Regions from separate parts of the Streptomyces deserti genome, predicted to be linked through region 3. Evidence: riboswitches for the same ligand, from Rfam matches in the RefSeq annotation. Region 3 holds a riboswitch; each other region holds the start of a gene.
The links. A riboswitch is a leader RNA that binds a small molecule or an ion and turns the genes downstream of it on or off. The one in region 3 is predicted to bind cyclic di-AMP.

Region 1 (5,358 bases), on a different contig from region 3:
GGTCCCCCGGGAGAAGCTCGGAGCGGGAGACGCGGCGGCCCGCGTCGATCTGGGCGTAGGTCGTGCGGGGCAGGGAGACCCCGGCGGTGCGGTACGCGGCCTGGACGAGGCCCGAGCAGTCGAAGGCGTCCGGGCCGGTCGCCCCCCACACGTAGGGGCTGCCGAGCTTCTGGTAGGCGTACGAAACCGCCGCCGCGGCACGGGAACCGGGTGCCTGGGACGTGACGGAGCCGGGGGCCGCGAGGCCCTCCCGCGCGCCCGTCGACGACCGTGAGGCACGGGCCGGGGCCGCTTCCTCGGCGAGCCGTGCGCGTTCCTCGGCCGTCAGCTCGGAGAGCAGCCGCCGGGCGGCGCCCAGCTTCCCGGTGATCGTCTTCTGGTGCCGCTTCAGCTCCGCCTGCCGCGACCTCAGTGACACGACCTCGATGCGCGAGGCTCCGCGCAACTGCTCGATCTCGCGGAGCTGCTTGCGTACGCGGGCGACGGCGGACGTCTGCCGGCTGCCCGCCCGTTCGACGAACTCGGCGTTGTACAGGTACCGGTCGGGGTCGTCGGACAGCGCGAGGTGCAGCGCGGGGTCGAGACCGCCGCTGCGGTACTGGGCCGTCGCGACCGAGCCGAGCGCATCCCGTGCGGAGTTGAGCCGTTCCTGCTTGCGGGCCGCTTCGTCCTGGAGCCCCTTCAGCCGCCGCTGGGCCGCCTCCGCCTTCTCCTTGGCGCCGTTGTACTTCTCGGTGGCGACCTCCGCCTCCTGGTACAGCCGGTCCACCCGGGAGCTGACCTGCTCGGGCGTCAGCTGGGGCTCGGCGTGTCCGGTTCCGTCGAGGCCCGTGGCGGTCGCCGCGCCGGCCAGGGCGATCGTGGCGGCCGTGCGGGTCGTGCCGCCTCCCACCGAGCGATGTCTGGGCTTGCGGTGCGCTGCCACCTGGGCTCCACGTCCTCTCCAACGACCGCAGGCCCGGCGTACGGCCGTCCAGTGGGAGCGGACGTACGGACCGCCGTGCGGCTCGGCCTGCGCGTCCGGCGACGGCCCGCACAGGGGGAGTGGACCGCCGCCGGACCTTCTGGCGGTGGTGTCCGACTGCCGCCCCTGGCCCGGGCGGCGGTGGGGAGCCGGTCACCTGGTGCAGGACGCTAAACCCCGCCGTGCGGGGCCCGGGACGCGTTGTACGGAACTGGCACGAGCGGACCGCAAGGTGACCGTGTGCGACCGTGATCCCGTCCTGGCGCCGCCGACTTCACTCAGCGCGATGACCGATGTGCCGGATCCGGCGCGGACGGGCCGGCGGAGTGCTATGGGCCGCATATATGCAAGGGCCGGGGCGCGCCGGGCCAGGACCGGAGGCCCCGGGCCGGTGTCGGGCGGCCCAGGGAGGCCTGATTAGGCTCCGGCCTCATGGACGTACTCATCCACCTCTTCGTCGGCCTGCACATCATCGGCATCGCCTCGCTCCTCGGTGGCTTCCTCACCCAGATGAAGGCGATGGGCGAGGGCACCGCCCGCTTCAGCCCCGCGATGCTGCACGGCGCGCTGACGATGCTGGTCACCGGAGTGATCCTGGTCGGCCTCAACCAGGCCGACGACCAGCCCGTCAACAACATCAAGATCGGCGTGAAGCTGGCGCTGCTGATCGTGATCCTGGGGCTCGTCTACGTGAAGCGGGACGAGGAGAAGGCGGACAAGGGGCAGTTCGGCCTGGTGGGGCTGCTGACCACGGCGAACGTCTTCATCGCGGTCCTGTGGACCTGATGACGTCCTGACGCTTCCCTCTTCGCCGTCCCTCCTCCCCGTCCCTGTCGCCTCCCGGGCTCAGGCGGGCCGCACCACGCGGTGGATCGACGACTCGCCGTCGTAGTAGACCGACTCCTCGCGGACGTACGTGCCGGGCTTCGGGGCGTGGATCATCATGCCGTTGCCGATGTAGAGGCCGACGTGGGTGACGTCGTCGTAGAAGAAGACGAGGTCGCCCGGCTGGGCCTGGGAGAGGGGGACCGTCGTTCCGGCGTCGACCTGGTCGTAGCTGGTGCGCGGCAGGTCGACGCCCGCGGCCTTCCAGGCGGCCTGAGTGAGGCCGGAGCAGTCGTAGGAGTCGGGGCCGGTGGCGCCCCAGACGTACGGCTTGCCGATCTGGGCGCGGGAGAAGGCGAGCGCCTTCTCGGCCTTGGTGGCGTACGAGGAGTCGGTCGCGGACGAGGTCGGTGTCGAGGGCGCTGACGTACTCGGCGAGCCGTTCTCCTGCGGCTGAGCGGCCTCGTCCTGGGCCTGCCGCTGCTCCGCCTGCTGCCGGGCGAGCTCGGCGGCCTTGCGCTCGGCCTCCTCCTGCTTCCGCTTCTCGATCGCCGCGAGCCGCGCCTTCTCCTCGGCGGTCAGCTTCGACAGCAGTTCCCGCGCGTCGGCGAGCTTCTTCTGGACGGTGGCCTTGGCCGTCTTCAGGTCGCTCTGCGACTCGGTGAGCGTCTGGAGGCTCTCGGTGGCCTCCCGGCGCTTCTCCATCGTCTCGGACTGCTGCGTGACGTAGTCGTCGACCGCCTCCTTCTGACGGCCGGTGAGCCGGCCCATCAGCTGGGTCTGGTCGAAGTAGTCCTGCGGGGAGTCCGCGAGCAGGAAGGTCGCGGTGTCCGGGACGGAGGCGCCGGACCGGTACTGGGCGGCCGCGAAGGAACCCAGCTCCTCCCGTGCCTCGTTGAGCTTCTGGGTGCGCTTGGCCACGCCGTCGAGGAGGGTGTCGACGCGCTTGCGCTGCTTCGCGGTCTTCTCCTTGGCCGCGTTGTACTTCTCGGTCGCCGACTCAGCCTGGCGGTACAGGTCGTCGACCTTCTTCTCGACTTCCTCCAGGCTCGGCTTGTCGTCGGCCGAGGGGGTGGCGTTGGCCGACTGGGACAGCAGGGCCACGGAGGTGAGGGCCGCGGTGGCGAGGGCGGGGGTCCGTATGCCTGCTACGCGCGTCCCCGCGGGACGCGACTTGCGGTGCGACGCCAAGGGAGGCGACTCCTTCCAATGGTCCGCCTACCGGGTTAGCTGTCGGGTTCGGGCGGAGGTTCGGAAGGGTTGCCCTACGGCCTGTCCCGGGAAGGGAGTTGGGCCGATTCACCCCATGGTCTCGGTTGGGTCCCCGGCTCCGGTGCCGCTGCGGCACGCTGGACTCGGCGGAGGCCGCGCGGCCCGGCGACGTTCGCCGGAGGGGGTCGTACGGCCCGCCCGAACGGTAGCCAACTCGTGTGGCGTCTGTGAAGGTTGGTGGGTGATATGCCCGATACATTTTCGTGACCTTGGGTCAGGGCGTCGCTCGACGTAACCAGTCGGATGTGATCTGTGGTGACCTGTCCGGGCGTGCGACGCCGGCCTGCCTCGGGGTGCCGATGTCCCGCCGGATGACGGGCGGCCTGGTCGGTTGCGTAGCGTGACGGGGTAAGGGTGGAGGGTAGGGAGGAGCCGGGCGGTCAGGTCCGGGAGAGCGCCGGTGTCCGAAAACGGGGGATGTTCTCAGGGTGGCGGCGGGCTGTCAGTGGGGCGGCCTAGACTCGGAGAGCGATGAGCAGCCTCTTTGACGACAGCTTCCTGGCGGACCTCCAGGCCCAGCGGGGCCCCGTGGACGAACCTCCGCCGCCGCCCGAGCACGATCACGTACCGGAGCCGATTCCGGACGATCTGTTCGGCGGGAGGTTCGACGTGCCGCCGGACCGGGACGCCTACTACCGGGACGGGGCCCCGCGCCCGGTGGTGGACTCCGCCGCGCTCCTGGAGGGGCTGAACGACAACCAGCGCGCCGCCGTCGTGCACTCCGGCTCCCCGCTGCTCATCGTGGCCGGCGCCGGTTCCGGCAAGACCCGTGTGCTCACCCACCGCATCGCCTACCTGCTGGCGGAGCGGGGCGTCCACCCGGGGCAGATCCTCGCGATCACCTTCACCAACAAGGCCGCCGGCGAGATGAAGGAGCGCGTCGAGCAGCTCGTCGGCCCGCGCGCGAACGCGATGTGGGTGATGACCTTCCACAGCGCGTGCGTGCGGATCCTGCGCAGGGAGTCGAAGAAGCTCGGCTTCACCTCGTCCTTCTCGATCTACGACGCCGCCGACTCCAAGCGCCTGATGGCCCTGGTCTGCCGCGACCTGGACCTGGACCCCAAGCGCTTCCCGCCCAAGTCCTTCAGCGCCAAGATCAGCAACCTGAAGAACGAGCTGATCGACGAGGAGGACTTCGCCGCCCAGGCCTCCGACGGCTTCGAGAAGACCCTCGCCCAGGCCTACGCCCTCTACCAGTCGCGGCTGCGCGAGGCGAACGCCCTCGACTTCGACGACCTGATCATGACGACGGTCAACCTGCTGCGGGCGTTCCCGGACGTCGCCGAGCACTACCGCCGCCGCTTCCGCCACGTGCTGGTGGACGAGTACCAGGACACCAACCACGCGCAGTACGCCCTCGTGCGCGAGCTCGTCGGCACCTCCGAGCACCCCGTCGACGTACCGCCCGGCGAGGACGACCTGCCGCCCGCCGAGCTGTGCGTGGTGGGCGACGCCGACCAGTCGATCTACGCCTTCCGCGGCGCGACCATCCGCAACATCCTCCAGTTCGAGGAGGACTACCCGGACGCGACGACGATCCTGCTGGAGCAGAACTACCGCTCCACCCAGACGATCCTCTCCGCCGCCAACGCGGTCATCGAGCGCAACGAGTCCCGCCGCCCCAAGAACCTGTGGACCAACGCGGGCGCGGGCGCGCTGATCACCGGGTACGTCGCGGACACCGAGCACGACGAGGCGCAGTTCGTCGCCGACGAGATAGACCGCCTGACCGACGCGGGCGAGGCGAAGGCGGGCGACGTCGCCGTCTTCTACCGCACCAACGCCCAGTCCCGTGTCTTCGAAGAGGTCTTCATCCGCGTCGGCCTGCCCTACAAGGTCGTCGGCGGCGTCCGCTTCTACGAGCGCAAGGAGGTCCGGGACGTCCTGGCCTACCTGCGGGTGCTGGCCAACCCCGAGGACTCGGTGCCGCTGCGCCGCATCCTCAACGTCCCCAAGCGGGGCATCGGCGACCGCGCCGAGGCCATGATCGACGCCCTCGCCCAGCGGGAGAAGATCAGCTTCCCGCAGGCGCTGCGGCGCGTCGACGAGGCGTACGGCATGGCGGCCCGGTCGGCGAACGCCGTGAAGCGGTTCAACACGCTGATGGAGGACCTCCGTACGATCGTCGAGTCCGGTGCCGGACCGGCGACCGTCCTCGAGGCGGTGCTCGAACGCACCGGCTACCTCGCCGAGTTGCAGGCCTCCACCGACCCGCAGGACGAGACCCGGATCGAGAACCTCCAGGAACTCGCCGCCGTGGCCCTGGAGTTCGAGCAGGCCCGCGGCGACGACAACCC
Region 2 (5,358 bases), on a different contig from region 3:
CAGCCCGCGCGGGGGCCGCCCGAGCTGCTGCTTGAAGGCCTCGACATCCGCGTCGGTGGGTTCGGTGCGCGGGGTGGGCGGCGGGGGCGTTTGCATGACTGTGTTCAGGCTGTCTTTCTGTCCGGTCACTGGTCGGAGGCGTCGGACTTGTCGACTCCGTCCCAGACGTTCGAGTACCAGGGGCGGTCGGCCGCCCCCGCGTCGGCGCGCGACTGTTCGGCGGCGCCCGGGTCGATCACGATGTAGCCGGTCTCCCCGGGCATGACGTAGTGCAGCCGCTGCCGGATCTGCTGCTCGGCGTAGGCGTCGTCCTGCCAGCGTGCCTTGAGGTCGCGCAGCCGCTCGACCCGCTGCCGGGCCTGCTCCTGCTCGCGCTGGAGGTCGGCGATCTCGGCGCGCTGGGAGACGTACTGCCGCATCGGGTAGGCCAGGGCGACGATCAGTGAGCAGAGCACGAGAGCGAGCAGCGCGGCCCGGCCGGTCAGCCGGGAGCGGCGGGCCTGGCGCCGGGTCTGCGAGCGGTAGACCCGGGCCGCCGTCTGCTCGCCGATCAGCCGGATCCTGGTCGCGGTGGAGAACCGGTCCCGGTCCTTCACGGCCATGGCTCCCCGCCTCCCGTTCACCCTCATACGCGCGTACGTCCCCGGACACGGTACGGGACCGAGTACGGGGACGTACGTACGACGCTTCCTACGAAGCCGTGCTCAGCCCTTGAAGCGCGGGAACGCGCTGCGGCCGGCGTACACCGCGGCGTCGTCGAGGATCTCCTCGATGCGCAGCAGCTGGTTGTACTTGGCGACGCGCTCGGAGCGGGCCGGGGCGCCGGTCTTGATCTGGCCGCAGTTGGTGGCGACGGCCAGGTCGGCGATGGTGACGTCCTCGGTCTCGCCGGAGCGGTGGGACATCATGCACTTGAAGCCGTTGCGCTGGGCCAGCTCGACGGCGTCCAGGGTCTCGGTCAGCGAGCCGATCTGGTTGACCTTGACCAGCAGGGCGTTGGCCGCGCCCTCCTCGATGCCGCGGGCCAGGCGCTCGGGGTTGGTGACGAACAGGTCGTCGCCGACGAGCTGGACCTTGTCACCGAGCTTGGCGGTGATGGTCTTCCAGCCCTCCCAGTCGTCCTCGAACAGCGGGTCCTCGATGGAGACCAGCGGGTACGCCTCGACGAGCTCGGCGTAGTACTCGGTCATCTCGGCCGCCGAGCGCTCCTTGCCCTCGAAGACGTAGGAGCCGTCCTTGTAGAACTCGGACGCGGCCACGTCGAGGGCGAGGGCGATCTGCTCGCCGGGGGTGTAGCCGGCCTCCTTGATCGCCTCGAGGATGAGGTCGAGGGCCTCGCGGTTGGAGCCGAGGTTCGGGGCGAAGCCGCCCTCGTCACCGAGGCCGGTGGCCAGGCCCTTGCTCTTCAGGACCTTCTTCAGGGTGTGGTAGACCTCGGCGCCCCAGCGCAGGGCCTCGGAGAAGGACTCCGCGCCGATCGGGGCGATCATGAACTCCTGGATGTCCACGTTGGAGTCGGCGTGCGAGCCGCCGTTCAGGATGTTCATCATCGGCACCGGCAGCAGGTGCGCGTTGGGACCGCCCAGGTAGCGGAAGAGCGGGAGGTCGCTGGCCTCGGAGGCGGCGTGGGCGACGGCGAGCGAGACACCGAGGATGGCGTTGGCGCCGAGGGAGCCCTTGTTGTCGGTGGCGTCCAGGTCGAACATCGCCTGGTCGATCAGGCGCTGCTCGGTGGCGTCGTAACCGACCAGCTCCGGGCCGATCTGCTCGATGACGGCGAGGACGGCCTTCTCGACACCCTTGCCCATGTAGCGGTTCGAGTCGCCGTCGCGGAGCTCGATGGCCTCGAAGGCGCCCGTGGAGGCGCCGGACGGGACGGCGGCACGACCGGTGCTGCCGTCGTCGAGGCCGACCTCGACCTCGACCGTGGGATTGCCTCGGGAGTCCAGGATTTCCCGGGCTACGACGACGTCGATGGACGGCACGAGCATCTCCTTCGTGGGATGTGACGCGGGTTGGCAGGACCGCGATGGCTCTGTGAGGTGAACCGTGTGGTTCTGCGAGATGAGCCTAACCGGCCCGGGGCGATCGGCCAGCCGGTCGCCCACCCCATGGACAGAACCGAGAGTAAATTGTTTCCGAACGGAACAAAGACGGGGTCGCACGCTCTCCCCACGACCGCGTGAAAAACCCGCACGACCGCGTGAAAAACCCCGCCCCGGCGCGTACGGGGGAACGCGCACCGGGGCGGGGAGTCAGGGGGAGCAGCGCCCTCTTGCTTCAGGCCTGCTTCGGGCTTACTTCAGGTGCAGCTGCTGGCCCGGGTAGATGAGGTTGGCGTCCTCGACGATGCCCTTGTTCAGCTCGAACAGCTTCTCCCAGCCGCCCTTGACGTCGTGCTCCTGGGCGATCGAGCTGAGGGTGTCGCCCTCGACGACCTTGTACTCGCCGTCACCCTTCTTGACCTTCTTGCCGGTCGGGGTGGTGACGGTCTTCTGGCTCTTCTGGGTCTGGGCCGGGCGCTCGGCGGAGCGGGAGGCCGGCTGCTGCTCGGTCTCCCGGGTGGCCGTGCTGTTCGAGGAGCCCGAGCCGCTGTCGGCGGAGCCGCCGGTGTAGGCGGCGCTGGACAGGTTCTTGCCGCAGACCGGCCAGGCACCCTTGCCCTGGCCCGCGAGGACCTTCTCGGCGATCTCGATCTGCTGCGCCTTGGTGGCCTGGTCGGCGGTGGAGGCGTACTTCGTGCCGCCGTACGCGGCCCAGGTGGAGGCGGAGAACTGCAGACCGCCGTAGTAGCCGTTGCCGGTGTTGATGGACCAGTTGCCGCCGGACTCGCACTGGGCGACGGCCTCCCACTCGGAGGCGGTGGCGGCGGAGGCGTTGCCGGCCGCCATCAGCGGGGCGGCGACGGCGGCGCCGGTGACACCGGCGAGCGCGAGGGCGCGGGTGGCCTTGGACGGACGACGGTGCTTGCCCTTGCCGGAAAACAGCATGAATGGATCCCCTCACCGACGCCTGCGAGGTGAGCTGTCGGGTTCGGGCCGGTTGAGTTGCCCGGCCGCGTCCCTTGCGGGACACGGCTTCACCCCTAGCCGGAACCAGCCTCAACTGCTGGGCCCGGCACTTACCTTGGGTCCCCCGCTCCTGCCTACGGCGCTTGACGCGACGACTTTTCCCGGGCGGCCGCTGGCAGGATTCGGCGTTGCGGCAGCCGGGGCCCGCGATGGCGAGCGGTCACGACCGTAGACACGCGATCCGCGGAATTTCAAAGACGATCAGGGCTTCTGAGATCTATCTCTCATCGCTCTTACATGGGACATTCACCGCGAACCGCCGCTACTTTTCGCCCGGTTCGACCCCGACTTGAAGCGTCTGACCGGGGCGGATGAGGTCCGGGTCGGCGCCGATGACCTTCTCGTTCTCCACGTAGAGCGCGCGCCATCCCCCGCTGAGGTCAAGGGAGTCGGAGATGGACCACAGGCTGTCCCCGGGACGCACGGTGTACGAGCCGTCCATCGCGTCGCGCGCGGCCGCGTCACCGCGCGAGGCGTGCCGGCCCGCCGGTTCGGCCGTACGCCCGTCGCCCGCGGCCTCGTCCGCGCTGGGGCCGCGGTGCCGGCCGGTGCCGGATGCCCCGGGGTCGGTCGCGCCGGTGTCGGTCGCGCCGGTGTCGGTCAGCGCCGAAGAGCCGCCGTTATGACCCGAGTTGTCCGGGTATTCGCTCTCCGGGTCAGCCGTGGGCGTGGACGCGGAGGACGTGCCGGACTTGGCCGATTCGTCCCCGGTGTTCGACGCCCCGTCGGACGACGGGGAAGGGGAGGTCGACTCGGGCGACGAAGCGGAGGAGTCGGAAGAGCCGGAGGAGCTGGAGGAGCTGGAGGAATCCAGGGAGTCGAGCAGGCCGGGCGAATCCGGCGATGCCGATGAACCCGACGAGTTGGACGAGTCGGACGACCCGGACGTATCGCTCGCCACCCCGGTGTCGATGTCGGCCGAGGACGAGTCCTTGTCCAGACCGGCGAGCAGTCCGCAGGTGCGCCAGACGCCGACCCCCTGGTCGGCGAGGATTCTCTCGGCGACGGCTATCTGCTGGGAACGGCTGGCCAGGTCGGGGCTCGCGGCGTAGTCGAGGCCGCCGTACTTGTCCCAGTCCTCCTGGGACAGCTGCAGGCCGCCGTAGTAGCCGTTGCCGCTGTTCTGGCTCCAGGCGCCGCCGGTCTCACAGTCCGCGACCCGGTCCCAGGTCGTACCGTCGGCCGCGCTCGCGCCGGTGGCCCCGAGCAACGGGATCGCGATGGCGGAGCCGGTCACTCCGGCCGCTACGAGGAGAGCCGGAGCCTGGCGGGGGCGACGGTGACGACCGTTCCCGGAGAGCATACGGAGACCTTTCGCGAGACAGCGGTGACCGGCGCGGCGGGTGGTGCCGGGGGCGCCGCGCCGATGGGTGAACGTATCGGCAGACGATCACTTGTCACAAGTTCATGCCGCGCAGATCACGTGAAGATCACAGAGTTGAAGGCGTGTCACTTTTGCCCTGATGGAGGGGTGTGAAGGTGACCGGCAAGGTGCGCAGTCCGCGCATGATGAGGCCGCCGCGCCAGCGCAGCTCGGCCGGGTCCGCCGCGAGCCGGAGGTCCGGGAGGCGGGTGAGGAGCGTGGCGAGCGCGGTCTGGCCCTCCAGGCGGGCGAGCGGGGCGCCCAGGCAGTAGTGGATGCCGTGGCCGTATCCGAGGTGCTGGTTGTCGCGGCGGGAGAGGTCCAGGACATCGGGATCGGCGAACCGTTCCGGATCCCGGTCCGCGGCGGCCAGGACGACGAGGACGGGGTCGCCGGGTGCGATGTCCTGCCCGCCGATGGTGAGCGGCCGGGTGGCGAACCGCCAGGTGGCGAGCTCGACGGGGCCGTCGTAGCGGAGGAGTTCCTCGACGCCGGTCTCGAGCAGCTCGCGTTCGCCCGCGGCGAGGGAACGCTGCAGACGGGCGCGCTGGTCGGGGTGCGTGAGCAGGGCGTACGTGCCGTTGCCGATGAGGTTGACGGTGGTCTCGAACCCCGCGAAGAGAAGGATGAAGGCCATGGCGGCGGCCTCGTTCTCGGTGAGGTGCTCGCCGTGGTCGGAGGCGCGGATGAGGCCGGAGATGAGGTCCTCGCCGGGGACGGGTTCGGCGGGCAGGGCCTGGCGCTTGCGGTGGATGAGGTCGGCGAGATAGCCCCGCATCTTCTTCACGGACCGCGCGACACCGCCCCGGGGGCCGCCCTGGTGGCGGATCATCATGCCCGCCCAGTCGCGGAAGTCGTCCTGGTCCTCGCGGGGCACGCCGAGCATGTCGCAGATGGCGTAGATGGGGAGCGGGAAGGCGAACT
Region 3 (5,358 bases):
CCGGCCGACTTCGACCGGGTCGACGAGGTGCGGGCGTCCGTCGACGCGATCCTGGTGGGCGCCGGCACCATCCGCGCGGACAACCCCCGGCTGCTGGTCAACTCGCCCGAGCGGCGCGCCGCCCGCCGCGCCGAGGGCAGGCCCGAGTACCCCCTCAAGGTCACCGTCAGCGGCTCCGGCGACCTGGACCCGACGGCCAACTTCTGGCACACGGGCGGCGAGAAGGTCCTCTACACGACGGACAAGGGCGCCGAACGGGCCCGCGCCCTCGGCATCGCGGCCGACGTCGTCCCGCTCGGCACCGAGCTGGACTGGCGTCGGCTCCTTGCGCACCTGCACGACGTACGGGGCGTACGGCGGCTCATGGTCGAGGGCGGCGGGCAGATCCACACCCAGCTGCTCACCCAGGGCCTCGCCGACGAACTGCAGCTCGTCCTCGCCCCGCTCTTCGTGGGCGACCCGGACGCACCCCGCCTCTTCGGCCCCGGCGGCTACCAGGCGGGCCGGCTGCGCCTGCTGGAGACCCGCCCGATCGGCGACGTCGTCCTCATGCGCTACGTGCCGACGGCTCCGGGCACCGGACGGCTGCCCTCCGCCGCCGACCACCACTGGCTGGCCCTCGCCTGCGACCTGGCGGCGCAGTGCCCGCCGTCGCGGACCGCGTTCAGTGTGGGAGCGGTGGTCGTGGCGGCCGACGGTACGGAGCTGGCCCGGGGGTACTCCCGGGAGGGCGGCGATCCGGTCGTGCACGCGGAGGAGGCGGCGCTCGCCAAGACCGACCCGACCGACCCGCGCCTGGCCACCGCGACGGTCTACAGCAGCCTGGAGCCCTGCGCCCGCCGGGCCTCCCGGCCCGCGCCCTGCGCCCGGCTGATCCTGGACGCCGGAGTGCGCCGGGTCGTCACGGCCTGGCGTGAGCCGGACACGTTCGTGGCGGGGGCCGACGGGAGCGGTCTGCTGGCCGCCGCAGGTGCCGAGGTCGTCGTCCTCCCGGAGCACGAGGAGCGGGCCAAGGCCCCGAACCGCCACCTGCTGACCGGCCCCCCGGCCGTCTGAAAACGCCTGGCTCCGGACCGGAAAACCGCCGGTGAAGGGCGGTGGACGGGTATGTGTGTGCTCACCGTCCCGCGGATGGCGTACACTGGTGACACACCGACGCGGGGTGGAGCAGCTCGGTAGCTCGCTGGGCTCATAACCCAGAGGTCGCAGGTTCAAATCCTGTCCCCGCTACTCAAGGCTCAGGGCCGGAACTCATGGAGTTCCGGCCCTGAGTGTTTCCCGCCCGTCCCCATCCGTCATCGTCCCTGAGGGATCAGTCATCGTCCCTGTGGGTCTCTGAGGGCGGGCAATGATCATTGTCACGTGACGTGAGCGAACCGCCTCGGTCCGCATAACAACTGATACGCCGTCAGGTAACACTGGCCACATGAGACGGGGTCAACTCGCCCGTTTTTCACCGTTCCTGGCAGGTAAGTCCGCGCGAAAATCGTTAATGATCAAGAGGAACAGCTTGGAATCCACACCCCGCGTCTATTAACGTTCGATAACGCAGCGCGGTCGTCCCAGCCGTCACAGGAGACGGCTCCGTGCGCACGCGCCGAATCCCGCGAGGGAACCGGGGAACCACCACCTTGGGGTGAATCGAGCGGATGCCGCCGTGGAAGCACGGCCGGTATACGCGCGTAGGAGACCTTCCCGCTCCGAACCCGTCAGCTAACCCGGTAGGCGGAGACGGAAGGAAAGGAGTACGCCTACGTGGCGTCCAACCGGCCTGCCCCCGAGGCCCCGTTCGTGCCGAGCCAGCGCAGTACCGACACCTTCGGCTACGACGGTTACCGCACCGACGAGGGCCCGTTCCAGGAGTGGAACCCCACCGAGGAGTCCATCCGACCCGTACGCGGCCGGCATCGCGTCACCAAGCAGCGCGGCGGACTCGCCCGCAGCTCCACCGTGCTCGGCGTCGGTGTCATAGCCGCCGTCGGCGCGGGCGGCATGGCCAGCGCCCAGACCGGCAAGCCGCCGGTGTCGATCTCCATGCCCGACCTCCCCAATGTGGGTGCCCTCATCTCCGACGAGGAAACCCCGGAGGGCTCCGCCACCCCGCTCAGCGACATCGGCGTGACCTCCGCCGACACCGAGCAGGGCGCCGCCGGCGCCGGTGAGGCGCTGCGCGCCCGGATCATGGCCCAGGCCGAGCGGCAGCAGCAGCAGGTCGAGAGCAAGGCCGCCGCCGAGGCCGCGGCCGCCGCCGAGAAGGCCGCCAAGGAAGCGGCCGAGAAGGCACAGAAGGAGGCCGAGGCCAAAGCCGCCGCCGCGAAGGCGAAGGCGGAGGAGGAGGCCCGCAAGAAGGCCGAGGCCGAGCGCCTCGCCCAACTGGCCAGGCAGTACGCGCTGCCGACCTCCTCGTACACCATCACCTCCACCTTCGGCCAGGCCGGCGCCTACTGGTCCTCCGGCTACCACACCGGCCTCGACTTCGCGGCGCCCACGGGCACGCTCATCAAGGCCGTCCACAGCGGCACCATCACCCAGGCCGGCTGGGACGGGTCCTACGGCTACAAGACGGTGCTCACCCTCGACGACGGCACGGAGATCTGGTACGCGCACCAGTCCTCCATCAGCGTCAGCGTCGGCCAGAAGGTCAACACCGGCGACGTCATCGGCCGCGTCGGCGCCACCGGCAACGTCACCGGCGCCCACCTCCACCTGGAGGTCCACCCGGACGGCTCCGCCAACGGGGTCGACCCGAGGGCCTGGCTGCAGAGCAAGGGCCTCAACCCCTGAGATCCGCCTGAGCGTTGAGATCCTCCGAGGCGTGAGGTCTTCCGAGACCTGAGATCTCCTGAGATTTACGATCCCTTGGCCGGGCGTGCGGAATGGGCGCGTCCGGCACGGTCGTTGACGAGGAGCATGACGTCTCTTCGCAAGCTCGGCACCTCCGACCTCGAGGTCTTCCCGCTCGCCCTCGGCGGCAACGTATTCGGCTGGACCGCCGACGAGGCGGCCTCCTTCGCCGTCCTCGACGCCTACACGGCCGCCGGCGGCAACTTCGTCGACACCGCCGACGTGTACTCGGCGTGGGCCGAGGGCAACGAGGGAGGCGAGTCCGAGACCCTCATCGGCAAATGGCTCGCCGCGCGCGGCAACCGCCCGGACGTCGTCATCGCCACGAAGGTCAGCCAGCACCCCGAGTACCGGGGCCTGTCCGCCGCCACCATCAAGGCGGCGGCCGACGCCTCCCTGCGCCGCCTCGGCACCGACTACATCGACCTCTACTACACCCACTTCGACCAGCCCGAGGTGCCGGTGGAGGAGATCATCGGCGCGCTGGACGAGCTGGTGAAGGCGGGGAAGGTGCGCCACATCGCCGCCTCCAACATCTCCGCCGAGCGGCTGAAGGCGTCCCTGGCCTTCTCGGACCGCGAGGGCCTCGCCCGGTACGTGGCGCTCCAGCCCCACTACAACCTGGTCTCGCGCGACACGTACGAGGGTGAACTGCGGGACCTCGCCGAGCGGACCGGCCTGGCGGCCGTGCCGTACTACGCGCTCGCCTCCGGGTTCCTCACCGGCAAGTACCGGCCCGGTACGACGGTGGACAGCGCCCGGGCGGGCGGTGCGTCCAAGTACCTGGAGACCGAACGGGGGCGGCGGGTGCTGACGGTCCTGGACGAGGTCGCCGCGGCCCACGACGCCCCCGTCGCGACGGTCGCCCTGGCGTGGCTGGCGGCCCAGCCGACGGTGGCCGCGCCGATCGCCTCCGCCCGGACGGTGGAGCAGCTGCCGGCCCTGCTGGGGGTGGGGGAGCTGCGGCTGACGGAGGAGGAGCTCGGGAGGCTGACCGAGGCCTCGGCCTGATCGACCGGTAGATCGATCGGTAGGCGGCGCCCCTACGACCGGTAGGGGTTGTACGCGGGATACGGTGCCGCCGGATGTCCGTACACGGACCCGTACCCGTACACCCCGTACACCGGCCAGGGCGGGGCGGCCACCGGTACGGGCGGGGCCGTGCGGCGGGCCGCGTGGTCCAGCGCGGGGCGCGCCACCTCGCGGCGCCGCCACAGCGCGTCCAGCAGCTCCCGTTCCCGTACGACGAAGTCCGCGCCGGTCCGGCCGCGGCGCGCGCGGTGCCGCAGGAACGCCAGCGAGGTCGCGTACGCCTCGTACTGCGCCACCGCCCGGGCCGCCTGCTTCCCCGCGTGGCGGCGGGCGTACTGCCGGGCGATCCGCCGCGCCCGCATCGAGCTGAGCGCGAACGGTTCGGCCGGTGTCAGCCACCCGGCCACCGCGTACGCGGGCAGCTCGGCGCGTACGGTCCTCAGCTCGCGCTGCCGGGTCCAGATCACCAGCCAGGTCAGCAGCCCGAACATGGGCACCATGAAGCCCGCGTACACGGCGAAGAAGCCGTACTCGCCGAGGGCCGAGGAGCCGTTCCACAGGGCGTGCATGCCCATCGCGAGCAGCAGGCCGGAGAGCGGGACGAGGAGGCGCCGGCCGCGCTGCCGCTCCGTCGCGAGGGCGGCGAAGCCGAAGCCGATGCCGGTGAGGACGGTGAAGAGGGGGTGCGCGAACGGCGACATGATGATGCGCACGAAGAAGGTCGCCGCCGTGACGGAGGCGATGCCGCGGCCGCCGGTGAGCTGGTCGGTGCCGAAGGCGGTGCCCAGGTAGAGGATGTTCTCGGTGAACGCGAAGCCGGTGGCGGTGACCCCGGCTATCACCACCCCGTCGAGGATCCCGGTGAAGTCGCGGCGGCGGAAGAGGAAGACCAGTAAGACGGCGGCGGCCTTCGCGGACTCCTCGACGATGGGCGCGATGACGGTCGCGCCGAGGGTGTCGGCGCTGGACGGATCCGCTGTCGCGGTCGCTATCCACCGGGTCGCGAAGCTGTTCGCGACGATGGCTATCAGCGCCGCCGCGCAGGCGCCCCAGGCGAAGGAGAACAGCAGGTTCCGCCAGGGGCCCGGCTCGACGCGGTCCAGCCACCGGAAGGCGGCTATGAGCAGGGGGACGGGCAGGACGGCGAGGCCCAGACCGACCAGGAAGCCCTCGGTGCCGGTCTCCTCGCGGACCAGGGCGAGGATGACCAGCCCGGACAGCGCGAGGAGCGTGCTCAGGGCTCCGTAGCGCACCCATGCCCACTGCCACCAGTGCGCGTGCCGTGCGCCGTGGGCGGGTGTGCCGCCGGCGGGGCCGCTGGGGTACGTCGGGTACGGGGGACAGGTGGCCACGGCATTGACCCTAACGAGACTGTGCGGGTGCAGGGTGCACTACGGATGCTGCACGGGGGTGCTCTACGGGTGCTGTACGCGACGGAAGAGCAGGTCGTTCACGACATGTCCCTTGTCCAGTCCCTGGCCC
Region 4 (5,358 bases), on a different contig from region 3:
CCGTTGTGGATCAGGCTGTACTCGGCTGCGTTCTCCAGCAGCGACAGCTTCTGCCGGTCGGGGCCGTCGGCCGCGACGCGCAGCGTGTGCGTGCCGGTGGCCAGTTCCGTGAGCTTGGCCGACGGGTCGGCGGAGGAACCGCCCTCGCCGTCCGGCCGCGCGGCACCGGACATCAGGCCGCTCTCCAGCCCACCGAGGTCCGGCAGACCGAGATCCGTGCTGATCTTCACCGTGCCGGACAGTTGCTGTACGTCCGACTTCGCGATCTTCTCTATGAGCTGCTGGGCGGTGATGTCCGGGAGGTCGGGGTCACCGGAGTCGGCGATCGCGGGGACGAGCCCGATCGTCGCGGCCGCCACCCCCATCACCGCCACCGGGACCACGTACCGCGCGGCCTTGCGCCGGCCCGCGCGCAGGTCGTCGGCCTCCCCTGCGGTCGTGTTGTCGTCGGATGCGTACGGTGCCATGTGTGCCCTACCTCCGTGTCGGCGGCGGCTGTCCGTCTCGTCTCGCGTTGCGCGACCTCGCACTCTCCCGCAAGCTCTCGACTGCGCTCGAGCAGGGGGACCCCCACTCCCCTGAGCCGCCATTCTCACCCGAATCGGTGAGGAGTGGTGTTTTCCGTGGTGTCCATCTGACCAAATCGGCCGGGGAGATACGTCAGACCCCGGGCTCAACTCCGTGTACTGCTGCGGTATGACACGGCAGGGCGGCGCCTCCCCCGACCCGTAGGGGTCGTACGGGAGACGCCGCCGAGGGTGTTGAGCCGCAGGGTCGGGTTTCCGGGCCGCGCCGCTTCACGGAGACCGGCACGCTTCCGCATCTTGTGGGTCGCGTCACATGCGCGGGGACGGAGTCCCCGGCGGGCGGCAGGGGGCGGAACCTACCCGGCCCGGTGCACCACCGCGTCGCACAGTTCCACCAGTGCCGCCTTCGCCGCGCACTCCGGCAACGGCGCCAGCGCCGCCCGGGCCTCCTCCGCGTACCGCACCGTGTCCCGCCGCGCCTGCTCCAGCGCCGGGTGGGCGCGGAGCCGGCGCAGGGCCTCCGCGTGCCGGGCGTCGTCCGTCAGGTCGGAGTCCAGCAGCTCGCACAGGGCGACGTCCTCGGCCAGCCCCAGCCGGGCCGCCCGCTCCCGCAGCCGCAGCACCGGCAGCGTGGGGATGCCCTCGCGCAGGTCCGTGCCCGGCGTCTTGCCGGACTCGTGGGAGTCGGAGGCGATGTCCAGGACGTCGTCGGCGAGCTGGAAGGCGACGCCGAGCCGCTCGCCGTACTGGGTCAGCACGTCCACGACCGTCTCGTCGGCCCCGGACATCATCGCGCCGAACCGGCACGACACCGCCACCAGCGAACCGGTCTTGCCGCCCAGCACGTCCAGGTAGTGGTCGACCGGGTCCCGCCCGTCCTGCGGGCCGGCGGTCTCCAGGATCTGCCCGGTGACCAGCCGCTCGAACGCGACGGCCTGCACCCGGACCGCCTCCGGCCCGAGGTCGGCGAGGATCTGCGAGGCACGCGCGAAGAGGAAGTCGCCGGTGAGGACCGCGACGGAGTTGCCCCAGCGCGTGTTCGCGCTCGGCACCCCGCGCCGCACGGCCGCCTCGTCCATCACGTCGTCGTGGTACAGCGTGGCGAGGTGGGTGAGCTCCACGACGACGGCCGACGGCACGATCCCGGGCGCGTACGGGTCGCCGAACCGCGCGGAGAGCATCACCAGCAGTGGCCGGAACCGCTTGCCACCGGCCCGCACCAGGTGCTGGGCGGCCTCCGTGATGAAGGGCACCTCACTCTTGGTGGCTTCGAGCAGCCCTTCCTCGACAGCCGCCAATCCGGCCTGGACATCGGCTTCCAGAGCCTGGTCCCGCACGCTCAGCCCGAACGGCCCGACGACGGTCACGAGGGGTCTCCTGTCTGCTGGTGTCTACTGGCGATTACACGGTTTGTCGATAGGTCGCTGCCATCACTCAAGTCAGCGTATCCGGTCACGTTTCGATCACCGCGAGCGCCCGGGGTTACAGGCCGGGCCATATCGGATCACGCCCGTCATGTTTCTGATCAGCTGATAAGAACAGTCATTGATCGCCTTGCCGGGAAGCAGCGATCCACACCCCGGGCCACACCTCGACATGCGGGCCATCCTGCCCGCGCCGCCCGATTTGCCGCAAATAGCAAGCGAATTCCCCTTGAGGGGAAAATGCTCGCCGGGCTCGTGATCAGTGAAGTAAGTCACTTTCGCCTCACGCGCCTCACCGCGCCACACCTCACCGTTTCGCCTTCCCGGGAACGCCAGTTGGGCTTGGCGACCGCAAAGGATCAAGCACCCCATATGCCTCACGGCAAGATCAACCGGCATGTTCTGTGATTCCGGCACTTGTTCCCGGCATGTGCTCTCGCATACGTTCCGGGCCTGCCGGGCGGACGCCGAATCCTGCCGCCGCCCGTGCCCCAATGACCACTTCACTCACGCACGGCAGGAGCGGGGGACCCAGGTAAGTCGCCGTTCCAGGCATGCCCGGAACGGCTAGGGGTGAAGCCGCGCCCGCGGCCGGGCACCTCCCGCCCGAACCCGACAGCTCACCTCGCAGGCGTCGGAGAGGAACTTCAGCATGCCTGGACGAGCTAAGCACCGCCGCCCCAGAACCAACCTGCTCACCCGAGGTGTCGTCGCCGCCGGCACCGGCGGCGCGGCGCTCTCGCTCCCCCTCATGGGCGCCACGACCGCGAACGCCGCCCAGCCGCCCCAGATCGCCCCCGTCGCCGCCCAGGTGGCGCCCCAGGCCGCGCAGGCGGCCAAGTCCCTCACGTACACCGTGGTCAAGGGCGACACCCTCTACCGGATCGCCGACAGGTACGACGTGAGCGGCGGATGGCGTCAGCTCTACAAGGACAACCGCGCGACCGTCGGCGGCGACCCGCAGCTGATCCGCCCGGGTCAGAAGCTGAAGGTGACGACGACGAAGGCGGACGCCGCCAAGAAGGCGAGCGCGGCGGACAAGGCGACCAAGTCGTCCACGGCCGCCAAGCCGGCCACGCAGGCCGCCGGATCCGTCGCCAAGGCCACCCCGGCCGCCGCGAAGACCTACGCGAACAACCTCGACGGCTGGATCCGCGAAGCCCTGGACATCATGGCGCAGAAGGGAATTCCCGGGACGTACGACGGTATTTACCGCAACATCATGCGGGAGTCGTCCGGCAACCCCCTGGCCATCAACAACTGGGACTCCAACGCCGCCGCCGGCACCCCGTCCAAGGGCCTCCTGCAGGTCATCGACCCGACCTTCCAGGCCTACCACGTGCCCGGCACGTCCTGGGACCCGTACGACCCGGTCGCGAACATCACCGCGGCCTGCAACTACGCGGCCCAGCGGTACGGCTCGATCGACAACGTCTTCGGCCCGTACTAGGCCCTACCCGTCGGGAAACAGTCGCTCGAGGACGACGGCGATGCCGTCGTCCTCGTTCGACAGGGTGATCTCGTCCGCCCTCGCCTTGAGTTCCGGGTGGGCGTTGGCCATGGCGACGCCGTGGGCGGCCCAGTCGAACATGGGGATGTCGTTGGGCATGTCGCCGAAGGCGATGGTCCCCGCCGGGCCCAGCCCCAGGTGCTCGGCGGCCAGCGCGAGACCGGTCGCCTTGGTGATGCCGCACGGCTGGAGTTCGACGGTCCCCGGCCCCGACATGGTGACCGTCGCGAGCGACCCCACCACCGAACGCGCCGTCGCCGCCAACTCGTCGTCGGACAGGCGGGGATGGCGCAGCAGCACCTTGCTGATCGGCGCGCACCACAGGTCCTCGCGCCGCCCGACCCGCAGCGCGGGCAGGGTCGGGTGCGGCATCAGATAGCCCGGCTCGATGAGCGTGAGCCCGTCGACCCCGTCCTGGTCGACCGCGGCGTACACCTCCCCCACCTCGGCCTCGATCTTCTCCAGCGCGGTCTCGGCCAGCTCCCGGTCCAGGGTGACGGACCACAGCAGACGGTCCGCGCCGGCGTCGTACACCTGCGCGCCCTGCCCGCACACCGCGAGCCCCCCGCAGCCGAGGTCGTCGAGGAGCGGCCGCACTCTCGGTGCCGGGCGTCCCGTCACCACGAGGTGCTGGGCACCGGCCCGCGCCACCCGCGCGAGCGCGGCGAGGGACCGGTCGGAGAGGGTGTCGTCGCCGCGCAGCAGCGTTCCGTCCAGGTCGGTGGCGATGAGTGAATACGCGGTGGGAGCGGCCATGATCAGAGAATACGGACAACGCGCCCGCCCGACTCACCGCGCACCGGCCCCCGGACGCCCGCCAGTCACGCGCCCACAGGGCGGTTTCCGGCATAGCCGACTACCGTCCGGTTGAAGGTCTCTGCACCAGTTGGCATCAACATGCTCCGCTACCTACCGTCAGGGCGGTCTCGGGCGGTACCTTCCATGTGTCCAGGGGGGACTTGATCGGGGGGTCGGGTTGAGCAGTGGACCCAGTGGCCGCATGCGCGTGCTGAGGCCCGAAGAGCTCGGCGAGGGGGAAAGGGAGCGCTGGCGGGAGCTGCGCGCCGGCTCACAGGCGCCGCGCAACCCGTTCATGGAACCGGAGTTCACCGACGCCGTGGGCCGCGTACGGCCGCAGGCCCGGGTCGCGGTGCTGTACGAGGGACTGGAGCCGGTCGGCTTCCTGCCGTACGAGCGGGGCCCGTTGGGGCAGGGCCGGGCGATCGGGCTCGGGGTGTCGGACAGCCAGGGCGCGGTGCTGCGGCCCGGCCTGCGCGTGGACACCGGCGCACTGCTGCGGGCCTGCTCGGTGTCGAGCTACGCCTTCGACAACCTGGAGGCCGAGCAGCGCCTGTTCGTGCCGTACGCGGCCGAGGAGCACGCCACGTACGTCATCGACGTGGAGAAGGGCTACGAGACCTACGAGTCCGTGCTGCGCGCCCAGTCGCCGAAGTTCCTGAAGACCACCCTCGCCAAGGAGCGCAGGCTGGGCCGCCAGGTCGGCGAGCTGCGGTTCGTCTTCGACGAACGCGACCCGGCGGCGCTGCGCACGCTCATGGGGTGGAAGTCGGCGCAGTACCGCAGGACGGGCCGCCGGGACCGGTTCGCGCAGGAGTGGATCACCCGTCTCGTGGCCCGGCTCGCCGGGACCCGGGCGCCGGAGTGCACGGGCACGCTGTCCGTGCTGTACGCCGCCGGCCGTCCGGTCGCCGCGCACTTCGGGCTGTGCTCGGCCTCGGTGCTGGCCTGCTGGTTCCCGGCGTACGACCCGGAGTTCGCGAGGTACTCGCCGGGGCTGGTGCTGCATCTGCGGATGGCCGAGGCGGCCGCCGGGCAGGGCATCGGCATGCTCGACCTGGGGCGCGGCGCGGCCGAGTACAAGGACGCGCTGAAGACG

Region 1: linked by a shared signal. The riboswitch ahead of ACYVMZ_RS15315 (C40 family peptidase) and the one ahead of ACYVMZ_RS23365 (M23 family metallopeptidase) in region 3 are both predicted to bind cyclic di-AMP.
Region 2: linked by a shared signal. The riboswitch ahead of ACYVMZ_RS22905 (transglycosylase family protein) and the one ahead of ACYVMZ_RS23365 (M23 family metallopeptidase) in region 3 are both predicted to bind cyclic di-AMP.
Region 4: linked by a shared signal. The riboswitch ahead of ACYVMZ_RS25755 (LysM peptidoglycan-binding domain-containing protein) and the one ahead of ACYVMZ_RS23365 (M23 family metallopeptidase) in region 3 are both predicted to bind cyclic di-AMP.

Annotation. Positions count from the first base shown of each region.
Region 1 is NZ_BAAGRZ010000007.1:104,258-109,615, reverse strand. Features, by position in the region: gene ACYVMZ_RS15325 (C40 family peptidase) at 1-925, opposite strand, end outside; gene ACYVMZ_RS15320 (hypothetical protein) at 1,397-1,750, shown strand; gene ACYVMZ_RS15315 (C40 family peptidase) at 1,811-2,980, opposite strand; cyclic di-AMP (ydaO/yuaA leader) riboswitch at 2,988-3,160, opposite strand; gene pcrA (DNA helicase PcrA) at 3,533-5,358, shown strand, end outside.
Region 2 is NZ_BAAGRZ010000014.1:90,837-96,194, forward strand. Features, by position in the region: gene ACYVMZ_RS22890 (DUF501 domain-containing protein) at 1-96, opposite strand, end outside; gene ACYVMZ_RS22895 (FtsB family cell division protein) at 126-602, opposite strand; gene eno (phosphopyruvate hydratase) at 705-1,985, opposite strand; gene ACYVMZ_RS22905 (transglycosylase family protein) at 2,298-2,990, opposite strand; cyclic di-AMP (ydaO/yuaA leader) riboswitch at 2,995-3,163, opposite strand; gene ACYVMZ_RS22910 (transglycosylase family protein) at 3,334-4,374, opposite strand; gene ACYVMZ_RS22915 (cytochrome P450 family protein) at 4,502-5,358, opposite strand, start outside.
Region 3 is NZ_BAAGRZ010000015.1:17,376-22,733, reverse strand. Features, by position in the region: gene ACYVMZ_RS23375 (dihydrofolate reductase family protein) at 1-1,056, shown strand, start outside; tRNA gene ACYVMZ_RS23370 (tRNA-Met) at 1,157-1,230, shown strand; cyclic di-AMP (ydaO/yuaA leader) riboswitch at 1,586-1,743, shown strand; gene ACYVMZ_RS23365 (M23 family metallopeptidase) at 1,756-2,784, shown strand; gene ACYVMZ_RS23360 (aldo/keto reductase) at 2,911-3,855, shown strand; gene ACYVMZ_RS23355 (PrsW family intramembrane metalloprotease) at 3,888-5,228, opposite strand; gene trmB (tRNA (guanosine(46)-N7)-methyltransferase TrmB) at 5,292-5,358, opposite strand, start outside.
Region 4 is NZ_BAAGRZ010000017.1:147,299-152,656, reverse strand. Features, by position in the region: gene ACYVMZ_RS25765 (LolA family protein) at 1-467, opposite strand, end outside; gene ACYVMZ_RS25760 (polyprenyl synthetase family protein) at 884-1,894, opposite strand; cyclic di-AMP (ydaO/yuaA leader) riboswitch at 2,446-2,600, shown strand; gene ACYVMZ_RS25755 (LysM peptidoglycan-binding domain-containing protein) at 2,604-3,401, shown strand; gene ACYVMZ_RS25750 (HAD family hydrolase) at 3,405-4,217, opposite strand; gene ACYVMZ_RS25745 (GNAT family N-acetyltransferase) at 4,462-5,358, shown strand, end outside.